3 regions of the Pectinatus sottacetonis genome follow, and region 3 is predicted to be linked to each of the others. Evidence: predicted binding sites of a transcription regulator. Region 3 holds the regulator's gene; each other region holds the start of a gene.
The links. The regulator HrcA, encoded in region 3, represses chaperone genes, less so after heat shock. The targets are predictions, from matches to a motif close to TGTTAGCACTCNNNNNNNNNGAGTGCTAACA.
Positions count from the first base shown of each region.

Region 1 (3,294 bases), 330 kb from region 3:
AATGGAATGGTTTACTGTCATATTCATGCAATGCTTCAATGGCAAATTCGTCTACGTTATCGAGCAGGTATAATACTTCAATGTTTTTATCGCGTAGAATTTCCATTTGCGGCAGACTGTCAATAGCTTTGCGGTCCTTTCCTGTTGCATAATAAATCTTTTTCTGATTTTCGGGCATACGTTCGATATATTCCTTGAGTGAAGTAAGACCTTTGCTTTCGTCAGAAGTTGCAAATAAAAGTAAATCTTTTAGTTTATTTATGGTGTCATTACCAGAATACATATTACCATAGACGCCTATTTTTAAGGATTTACCATATTCAGCCCAGAACTTTTCATATTTTTCACGATTGTTTTTAAGTGTCTTTTCCAGTGTTTTTAAAATACTATTTTCCAGATTACGCCCGATTATTTTCAATTCGCGACTTTGCTGAAGCAGTTCACGTGAAATATTGAGAGAAAAATCAGGAGAATCAACAAGACCTTTAACAAAACGAAGATATTCCGGTAATAAATCTTTGCAGTTATCCATTATGAATACATGGCGGGAATATAATTGTAAACCAGGTTGGTAATCTGTATGATAGAGATTAAACGGAGCATGCGCTGGGAAGAAAAGCAAAGATGTATATTCAATAGTACCTTCTGCTTTGTTATGGAGCACTTCCATAGGATCTTCCCATTCATGGAAAAGATTTTTATAAAATTCATTATATTCTTCTGGCTTTATTTCTGACTTATTTTTTGCCCATAATGGCTGCATAGAATTTAAAGTACGAATTTCATCACGTTTTATCTTTTCTGCATCTTTGATTTCTTTACCATCTTTATCCTTAGGTGTTTCTTCTATTACAAAGTTCATTTTTATAGGATACCTGACGTAATCCGAATATTTTTTTACAAGACTTTGCAATTTATTGGTATCTGTGAAGTTTTCTTCGGCTTTGTCACCATAAAATTCAGGAGCAAGTGTCAATGAAATTGTAGTGCCGCGTTTATTCTTTGCACATTCTTCGATAGTATATGAGCCATCACCGGCGGATTCCCACTTATAAGCTTGTTTGTCACCTGCCCTGCGAGTGATAACTGTTATTTTTTCTGCCACCATAAATGCTGAATAGAAACCTACCCCGAATTGCCCGATGAGTTCCTTTCCAGAAACGGCTGAATTGTTTTCTTTGGCTTCCATCATTTTTTGTAAAAATATTTTAGTACCTGATTTAGCTATTGTCCCAATATTTTCGATTAATTCTTCACGATTCATACCGATGCCGTTATCGGAAATTGATAATGTGTGTGTGCTTTCATCAGGAATTAAAAAAATTTCATAATTACTGTCACCTTCCAGTAAATCCTTATTGGTAAGGCTTTCAAAATGAATTTTGTCGATAGCATCAGAAGCATTAGATATTAATTCACGTAAAAAAATTTCACGATTTGTGTAAATTGAATGAATCATTAAATCGAGCAACTGTTTTGTTTCTGCTTGAAACTCATGTGTTTCTTTAGCCATAATTCAGACTCCTTTTGATAGATTAAGTTCGTTAGCACTCACTTACATTGAGTGCTAACAGATACATTTACTATACAACGCTTTAAGAAAAAAATCAATAGTAGTTGTTAAGTATTAAAATAAATGTTTCGCTGAAATAAAGAAAAAACCTAAATGATATTCAGAGGTTATATTATTATATGTTATCAAAAAATAGGTAATTGCTATTACTAAAATTATCAATTATAATAAATAGGAAAATCGTCATATATTATATTTTAGCAGGAGGAAAAGATGCATAAGCGCGGATTTGAGATATTAAGTTCATACAAAGATAAAAATATTGCTCTGCCTGAAAGAAAAACAGCTAAGAGTGCCGGTTATGATATAGCAACAGCAGAAGATGTAATTTTAAAAGCAGGCAAAGTTACTATAGTATCTACCGGTCTTAAAGCATACATGAATGATGATGAATATCTGGGACTGCATATGCGTTCTGGAATGTCAATAAAAAATGCATTATCATTTATAAATGGACAAGGAATCATAGATGCTGATTATTATAATAACCATCAAAATGAGGGACATATAATGCTGGCTATCATGAATCATAGCGAACATGATTTTTTCGTAAAAAAAGGTACACGTTTGGCGCAAGGTATTTTTTATAAGTATCTTATGATTGATGGCGATACCATTGATAAAGGTAACCTCAGGCAGGGTGGCATAGGTTCTACAGGAGCATAAAATGGAAAACGTTGATTTATTTTCCAGTGCAGAAAAGTACCGGGAAAAACATGAGGGAATAACAAGCAGCCGACCCTTGGCAGTGAGGATGCGCCCGCGAAATTTTGATGAATTTATCGGACAGCAGGATTATATTGGTAAGGGACGTTTTTTACGGCTTATGATAGAAAATGATAATATACCTTCTTTGATTTTCTTTGGCCCGCCGGGTACGGGAAAAACTACCTTAGCAGAAATGATTGCCGCAGTGACTAAAAGTGATTTTAAACGGCTCAATGCTGTTTCTGCAGGTATTTCTGATATTAGAAAAATTGTAGACGAGGCACAGGAACAAAGAAAATATTATCAAAAACGCACTATAATTTTTATTGACGAAATACATCGTTTTAATAAAAGCCAGCAGGATGTTTTACTTCCTTATGTAGAAGATGGCCGACTTATTCTTATTGGTGCGACAACAGAAAATCCTTATTTTGAAGTAAATCATGCACTGCTGTCACGTGTGAGGGTTGTGCGGCTGCATGCTCTTACCGATAAGCAGATGATAACTATTATTAAAAGGGCTTTAGCTGATACTGAAAAAGGCTTAGGCAATTATAATCTTAGCTGTAATAATGAAAATATGGCAATTATAGCGCAGACTGCGGCTGGAGATGCACGTGTAGCTTTAAATATTTTAGAACAGGCTGCAGTCATGGCACACAGTTGTAAAAGTAATATTACACGGGAAATTTTACAGGAAATCATTGGCGAGAAAATGCAGTCATATGACAAGAATGGCGATGGACATTATGATACAGTATCAGCATTCATTAAAAGTATGCGTGGTAGTGATCCTGATGCGGCAGTACATTATCTGGCAAGAATGCTGGCTGCAGGTGAAGATGTGAAATTTATTGCTAGGAGAGTGGCTATTTGTGCATCTGAAGATGTAGGAAATGCTGATCCTATGGCATTGGTGTTAGCAATGGCAACAGTGCAGGCAGTGCAGTTTATTGGACTTCCTGAAGCAAGAATTCCTTTAGCACAGGCAGTTACCTATATAGCTTCAGCAC
Region 1 is NZ_WIQK01000001.1:2,431,817-2,435,110, forward strand. It holds gene htpG (molecular chaperone HtpG) at 1-1,513, opposite strand, end outside; gene I6760_RS11390 (dCTP deaminase/dUTPase family protein) at 1,787-2,239, shown strand; gene I6760_RS11395 (replication-associated recombination protein A) at 2,241-3,294, shown strand, end outside.
Region 1: a site for HrcA is predicted at 1,543-1,573, ahead of htpG (molecular chaperone HtpG). Genes of this name have one in related genera too.

Region 2 (3,294 bases), 310 kb from region 3:
AAATTTGCCAGATATCCGCGATTTTTTAATAAATTAAATAAGTGTCTGGCAATAAAAACGGATCTATGCATCCCGCCAGTACAGCCAATAGCAATAACCAGCTGACTCTTTCCTTCTTTTATGTATTGTGGAATTAAAAAATTAATAAGTTCATCCAGTTTTTCTATAAACTGTTGTGTGACAGGCCATTTGGCAATATATTCTGCTACTTCCGGTACCGCACCACTTTTATGCCGCATTTTTTCTATATAAAAGGGATTAGGCAAAAATCTCACATCAAGTACCATATCTGCATCCAGCGGCATTCCAAACTTAAAACCGAAGGAAAGAATATTTATATTCATTTGATCGCCACAGATTTCACCGAATAAACGAACTATTTTTTGTTTTAGTTCACTTTTTTGCAAAGCCGATGTATCTATTATATAAGTAGCTTTATTGCGTACCCTGGCTAACCGTTCTCGTTCTTTACTGATTCCCTCACTTATACGTGAATTTGGGGCCATAGGATGACGGCGTCTTGTTTCTTTATACCTTCTTATGATAACTTCATCTGCAGCCTCCATAAATAACAGTTCAAATGGTTTATTTTCCTCATCCATTTGTTTCAGTATATGGACAAATGTATCAAAAAACTCACGGCTTCTTGTATCTACAACAAGCACGACTTTGCTCACATGTCCTGCCGAATGAATGCAAAGCTCAGCAAATTTAGGAATAAACACAGGTGGAAGATTATCTACACAAAAATATCCTAGGTCCTCCAAATTACGACAAGCCTGAGTTTTTCCACTGCCGGACATGCCGGTGACAATAACAAGACGAAATTTATCTTTTTCCTTCATTTTCCCACATCCATTTCATATTAAAATAATTTTAATAAAACCTCACATCATTATAATAGTACATATTTATATAAAGCCTCAGCTACACCATCATTATCATTTGTATCCACAACATAATCACATGCTGCTTTAATATTGGCCGCAGCATTTCCCATTGCTGCGCTTTTTCCTGCTGTCTCAAGCATAGGCAAATCATTATTACCATCACCTATAGCCATCACTTCGTCCATACCAAAACCAAAATGTTTTGCTAAAAAGCGCAGAGCGTTAGCTTTGCTAACCATCGGGCTAGTGACTTCTATAAGTCCTTTTTTCGATCTGACAAGTGTCACCTTTCCTGCAAATCTGTGTGTCATCTCACAAATCATACCATTTTCGGCTTCTAATTTTTCCCTCATATCCTTCTGTGCATAAGCATCTGTAACAAACAACATTTTAGCAACATTTGCTGTTTTTTCACTTAATCCATGCCAGCCAACTGTTTCCCCCTTTATGCCCGTACTTTTTTCGTAATCAGCTGATCTTTGTAAATATGTGGGAAAATAAAGTTTATCATTACTATTTACCTGCAGATACCATTGTTTATGTGCGCAGTAATCAACAAATGCTTTGACAACATCCTCGGAAATATATTCTTCATTATACACTTTTCCCGCCGTAGATTTAATAAGCGCACCATTATAAGTCACAAGCGGCACATCCATATTGATTTTCTCAGCATATTTAACGGCAGAACAATACATTCTGCCAGTAGCAAAAGTAACAATTATTCCCGCAGCAATAGCAGCATGCACCGCATCAGCATTTCGTTTAGAAATTTTATCATCACTATTTAATAAAGTCCCATCCAAATCAGTAGCAAACAATTTTATTCCCATAATTACTCCTTCATAACAAATATAGGGCGTGCCAAAACACCCCCTGTCAAAACTTCAATATGAATACCTATATTTTATAGTTAACACTAACAGAACTATTATGCATAGTATGCATAGTAATTACCATTCAGCTAATAAATACTAATTATGTATTTAGTCTTGATGGAAAAATTAAAAGGTATGTTCATATAATATTTGTCATCTTCCATTAAGATAAAAATAATAAAATAATTTTTCATCCAATCGTTTGTTATGTAGAAATTATAACAAACAGCTTTTTAAATTTCAACCATAGCACACCATAAAAAGATTATCAGGCAATTCATTTTGTAAAATAATTTTTACTTTTTTTCTAAAACTACTTGATTTTTTTCTCAAAGTTATTTATTATAAGAAATGTAGTTAGCACTCAGTCAATGTGAGTGCTAACAAAAATAATAACGCAATTTAATTTTATAGGGAGGAACGTACAATGATTAAGCCCTTAGGCGACAGAATTGTAATTAAAGTTTCTGAAGGAGACGCAAAAACCGCTAGCGGTATCGTACTGCCAGATACAGCTAAGGAAAAACCACAAGAAGGTGAAGTGGTAGCTGTTGGCAGCGGTAAAGTTTTCGATAACGGACAAAAAGTTGCTCCAGAAGTAAAAGTAGGAGATAAAATTATTTTCTCAAAATACGCTGGAACTGAAATAAAAGTCGATGGTATGAATTACTTAATCGTTCGCGAAAGCGACATTCTTGCAATAGCTTAACTAACGGCTGTTTCAATATAAATTCAGGAGGTTTTATTAATAATGGCTAAACAGATTTTATTTGGTGAAGAAGCCCGCCGCGCCTTAGGAAAAGGTGTTGACGCATTGGCAGATGCTGTAAAAGTAACCCTTGGACCTAAAGGAAAAAATGTTGTTCTTGATAAAAAGTTTGGTGCACCTACTATTACCAACGATGGTGTTTCTATTGCTCGCGAAATTGAATTAGAAGATCCTTTTGAAAACATGGGTGCCCAGCTTGTAAAGGAAGTTGCTACCAAAACCAATGATGTAGCTGGTGATGGTACTACAACAGCTACTTTATTAGCACAGGCAATGATTCGCGAAGGTATGCGCAATGTTGCTGCCGGCGCAAACCCAATGATTATAAAAAAAGGCATTGAAGAAGCCGTTAAAAATTTAGTTGCTGAAATAAAAGCCAAATCGCACAAAGTTGAAGGAAAAGCTGCTATTGCTCAGGTTGCTACTATTTCTTCCAGCGATAAGGAAATGGGTAATCTCATTGCAGATGCAATGGAAAAGGTCGGCAAAGACGGTGTTATCACTGTTGAAGAATCTAAGGGAATGGCCACAAATCTTTCTGTTGTAGAAGGTATGCAGTTTGATCGTGGATACATATCTCCATATATGGTAACAGATACAGATAAAATGGAAGCTGTAATGAATGATCCGTATATTCTTATCACTGACCGCAAGATATCTGCTATTGGTGATATCCTTCCTATTCTTGAAAAAGTTGTAAAGCAAGGTAAGGAACTTGTTATTCTTGCTGAAGATCTTGATGGAGAAGCTTTAGCTA
Region 2 is NZ_WIQK01000001.1:2,413,216-2,416,509, reverse strand. It holds gene rapZ (RNase adapter RapZ) at 1-845, opposite strand, end outside; gene I6760_RS11310 (Cof-type HAD-IIB family hydrolase) at 896-1,723, opposite strand; gene groES (co-chaperone GroES) at 2,196-2,477, shown strand; gene groL (chaperonin GroEL) at 2,520-3,294, shown strand, end outside.
Region 2: a site for HrcA is predicted at 2,124-2,154, ahead of groES (co-chaperone GroES). Genes of this name have one in related genera too.

Region 3 (3,294 bases):
GTCATTCCTAATAAAAACGACGGCCGAAAATAATCAATGACTTTTTGGTAGCTTACTGCCCCAGCTCGATGTGTCTCATCAATTATGATATAATTAAAATACGTTGGAGCAAATTGATTTAATATATCATCCTTTGCAATAGTATTTATTGTAGCAAAAATAAAATCAGCAGCAAAATTTCTTTTGTCAGCCGCTAGGAATCCCGTACTAATATCATTCCCCATAACTCTTCTGTAGCTTGCCTCAGCCTGATGTAATATTTGTTCCCGATGAGCAACAAATAGCATTTTATGCGGCTTAAATTGTTTCACATCCATTGCGCTCAAAATAGTTTTGCCTGTCCCCGTAGCCGAAATCAAAAGAGCCTTATTTTTCTGCTGGAAACGCATTTCCGTTAAAGCTTGCAATACTTTTTTCTGCATCGCATTAGCGGTCAGCGGCACTACATCATTATGAAGCATATTATGCTCCTGATAGATTTTTCTTATAGATAAATAATTTATTTTATATTTTTCCAGCCATTTCCCTGTCAAAATAGATGCATTGTTCCATAACTTATTAATATCCTTCTTTATATTATTCGATAGCTGTCCATTTTTTAAACAAGTAAATTTTATATTCCATTCCTTATTTACTTTAAGAGCATTTTGTGTCATATTGGAACTGCCAATTATAAAAGTATCTGTGTCTTTTTTGCTGAAAACATAACCCTTTATATGAAAATTATCACCAGTACAGATACGCATCTCTATATTGGAAAATTTATTTAGTTCCTCTATAGCAGCAGGTTCACTAAAATACAAATAATCTGTAGTCAGTACCTTCCCTTTAATACCCTTTTTAGCCAACATCTTTAAACAATCTTTTAACATAATCAAACCACTTTTAGTTATAAATGCCGTAATAAAATAAAAACTTTCAGCTGTTTTTAAATTTTCTTCCAGACAAGCTATTACCGTTTTTCCTTGTTCTGTATCATTATAAATAAGTTCCGGCTGCAGCTCCTTTGCCGAATTAACCTTTTCATCAGCAAAACCTGTCCATACAGCTTTTAATAATTCTTTTTTTCTAAAATCCATAATTACTATTTCTTAACTCCTAAAATTTTTAGACTATGTATCTTTTCCTTATTATATTATGCTATATAAACAAGAAAATAACCATATAATATTTTCATTCATAAATACCCACGGGTTCTTCTGTCAGCTCTTCTAAGGTCAGACAAAAGGCCATAACCTTTTTCACCTTAATTAGTGAAGATCCTAGCAATTCTATAGAAAAATTTCTTGTAAATTTCTTGACATTTTGATTAAATGGTTGTATATTTTTAATTAGAAATTAGCACTCACTTACTGAGAGTGCTAATAAAGAATCAGGGCACTTCATTTAGTAAGAGGTGATGTTATTATGCTCAATAAAAGGAAGCAACGAATATTACAAGCTATCATTGATGATTATATATCAACAGCTGAACCCATAGGCTCAAGAACAATCGCCAGGAAATATAATCTTGGCATAAGTCCTGCTACAATACGTAACGAAATGGCAGATTTAGAATTTCTTGGCTATATAGAACATCTTCACACATCCTCAGGGCGCATACCATCATCAAAAGGGTATCGTCTTTACGTGGATGATCTTTTGACACCTACGATGCTCAGCGATAGTGAAATGAACTTAATAGAACAGTGGTATGACACAAAAGTGCAGCGTTTAGACGGTGTATTTCGTGAAACGGCTAAAATAATATCACACCTTACTAATAATATTTCAATGGTTATAACGCCGCAATTGGCTGAATCAGTATTTAATTATATAAAGTTTGTGCCGCTTGACGATGAACATGTAATTGCTGCTATTATGAGTGATACAGGTTATATTGAAAATAAAATAATAAAAATGCCTTTAAATACTTCATTAGCAGACTTTGAGCAAATGGCTGTCGTAATCAATGAATATTTATCCGGTAAAAAAATTCATGATATAAGTATGGGAGCACTGCATCAAATGCGCTCACAAATAGTTGATGCTGCTGCTTTTAATAAAATAATAAACATTCTTGAACAAATTCTGGCTAATGAAAAACGCAACAGGATATATACAGAAGGTACTCCACAGCTGTTGGAACAGCCGGAATTCCACGATATAAACAAAGTAAAAAATATTTTAATGATGCTTGAAGAAGAACCCGTCCTGCGCGACATTCTCTATAGTCATACATCTGACAATACCGGACTCACTGTCACAATTGGCCAGGAAAACAAATACAATACTATTAAGGACTGTAGCATTATAAGAGCTACTTATCATCTCGATGGACAGCCTCTCGGAACTATAGCTGTTCTTGGCCCTACACGTATGGAATACAGCAAAATAATGGCTCTTTTGGAATTTATGAATGAAAACATGGCACAAATTTTAAAGCGATATTTATAGAGTTAATGTTTATATTATAGAAAAGATGAGGTAATATGCCGTATATGAAAGATGAAATGAAAAAAAAAGACAGCGAAAAACTTGATGAAATGAAAGAAGAAATTAACGAAGCTGTTACTGAAGAAATGGAAAAACAATCTAAAAACGACACTGCTGCAGCTGATAACCAAGAAGAATCTGCTCCAAAACAGGCTACAGCCTCCCAACCGGAAGAAAACACTTCTAATGGTGATTCATTGGAAACACAACTTAAAAACACACAAAAAATTCTGGCTGATACCCAAGACAGTTTTAAACGCCTCCAGGCTGATTTTGTTAACTTCCGTCGTCGTAGTAATCAGGAAAAATCGGAAATCTCTGATGTTATTCTTCAAGGTTTTGTAAAAGATATGCTGCCCATTTTAGATAACTTTGAACGTGCCTTAGCTGTTGAAAACAGCGATAATAATGATGCCTTAAAAAAGGGCATAGAAATGGTTTTTAACCAGTTCCATGAAACTTTGACCAAAAATGGGCTGGAAGTAATAAAAACTGAAGGAGAAAAGTTTAATCCTAATTTTCATCAGGCTGTTATGCGTGTAGAAAACCCAGAAAAAGAAGACAACACCATTGAACAGGAATTACAAAAAGGCTATATGGTTCGCGGACGCGTAATACGTCCTTCGATGGTAAAAGTCGTTTCCAATTAAAAATACATATTCCCTGTTAAGGGTAGAAATTTTACAATAAGAATTGACTTAACCAGGGAATATTAAAAAGTAAATTAATATTTTACAGCACATAAAAATACAGGGGGAATTTTATAATGTCAAAGATAATTGGTATTGATTTAGGTACGACAAACTCCGTAGTTTCCGT
Region 3 is NZ_WIQK01000001.1:2,105,778-2,109,071, reverse strand. It holds gene I6760_RS09885 (DUF3427 domain-containing protein) at 1-1,079, opposite strand, end outside; gene hrcA (heat-inducible transcriptional repressor HrcA) at 1,408-2,436, shown strand; gene grpE (nucleotide exchange factor GrpE) at 2,472-3,125, shown strand; gene dnaK (molecular chaperone DnaK) at 3,242-3,294, shown strand, end outside.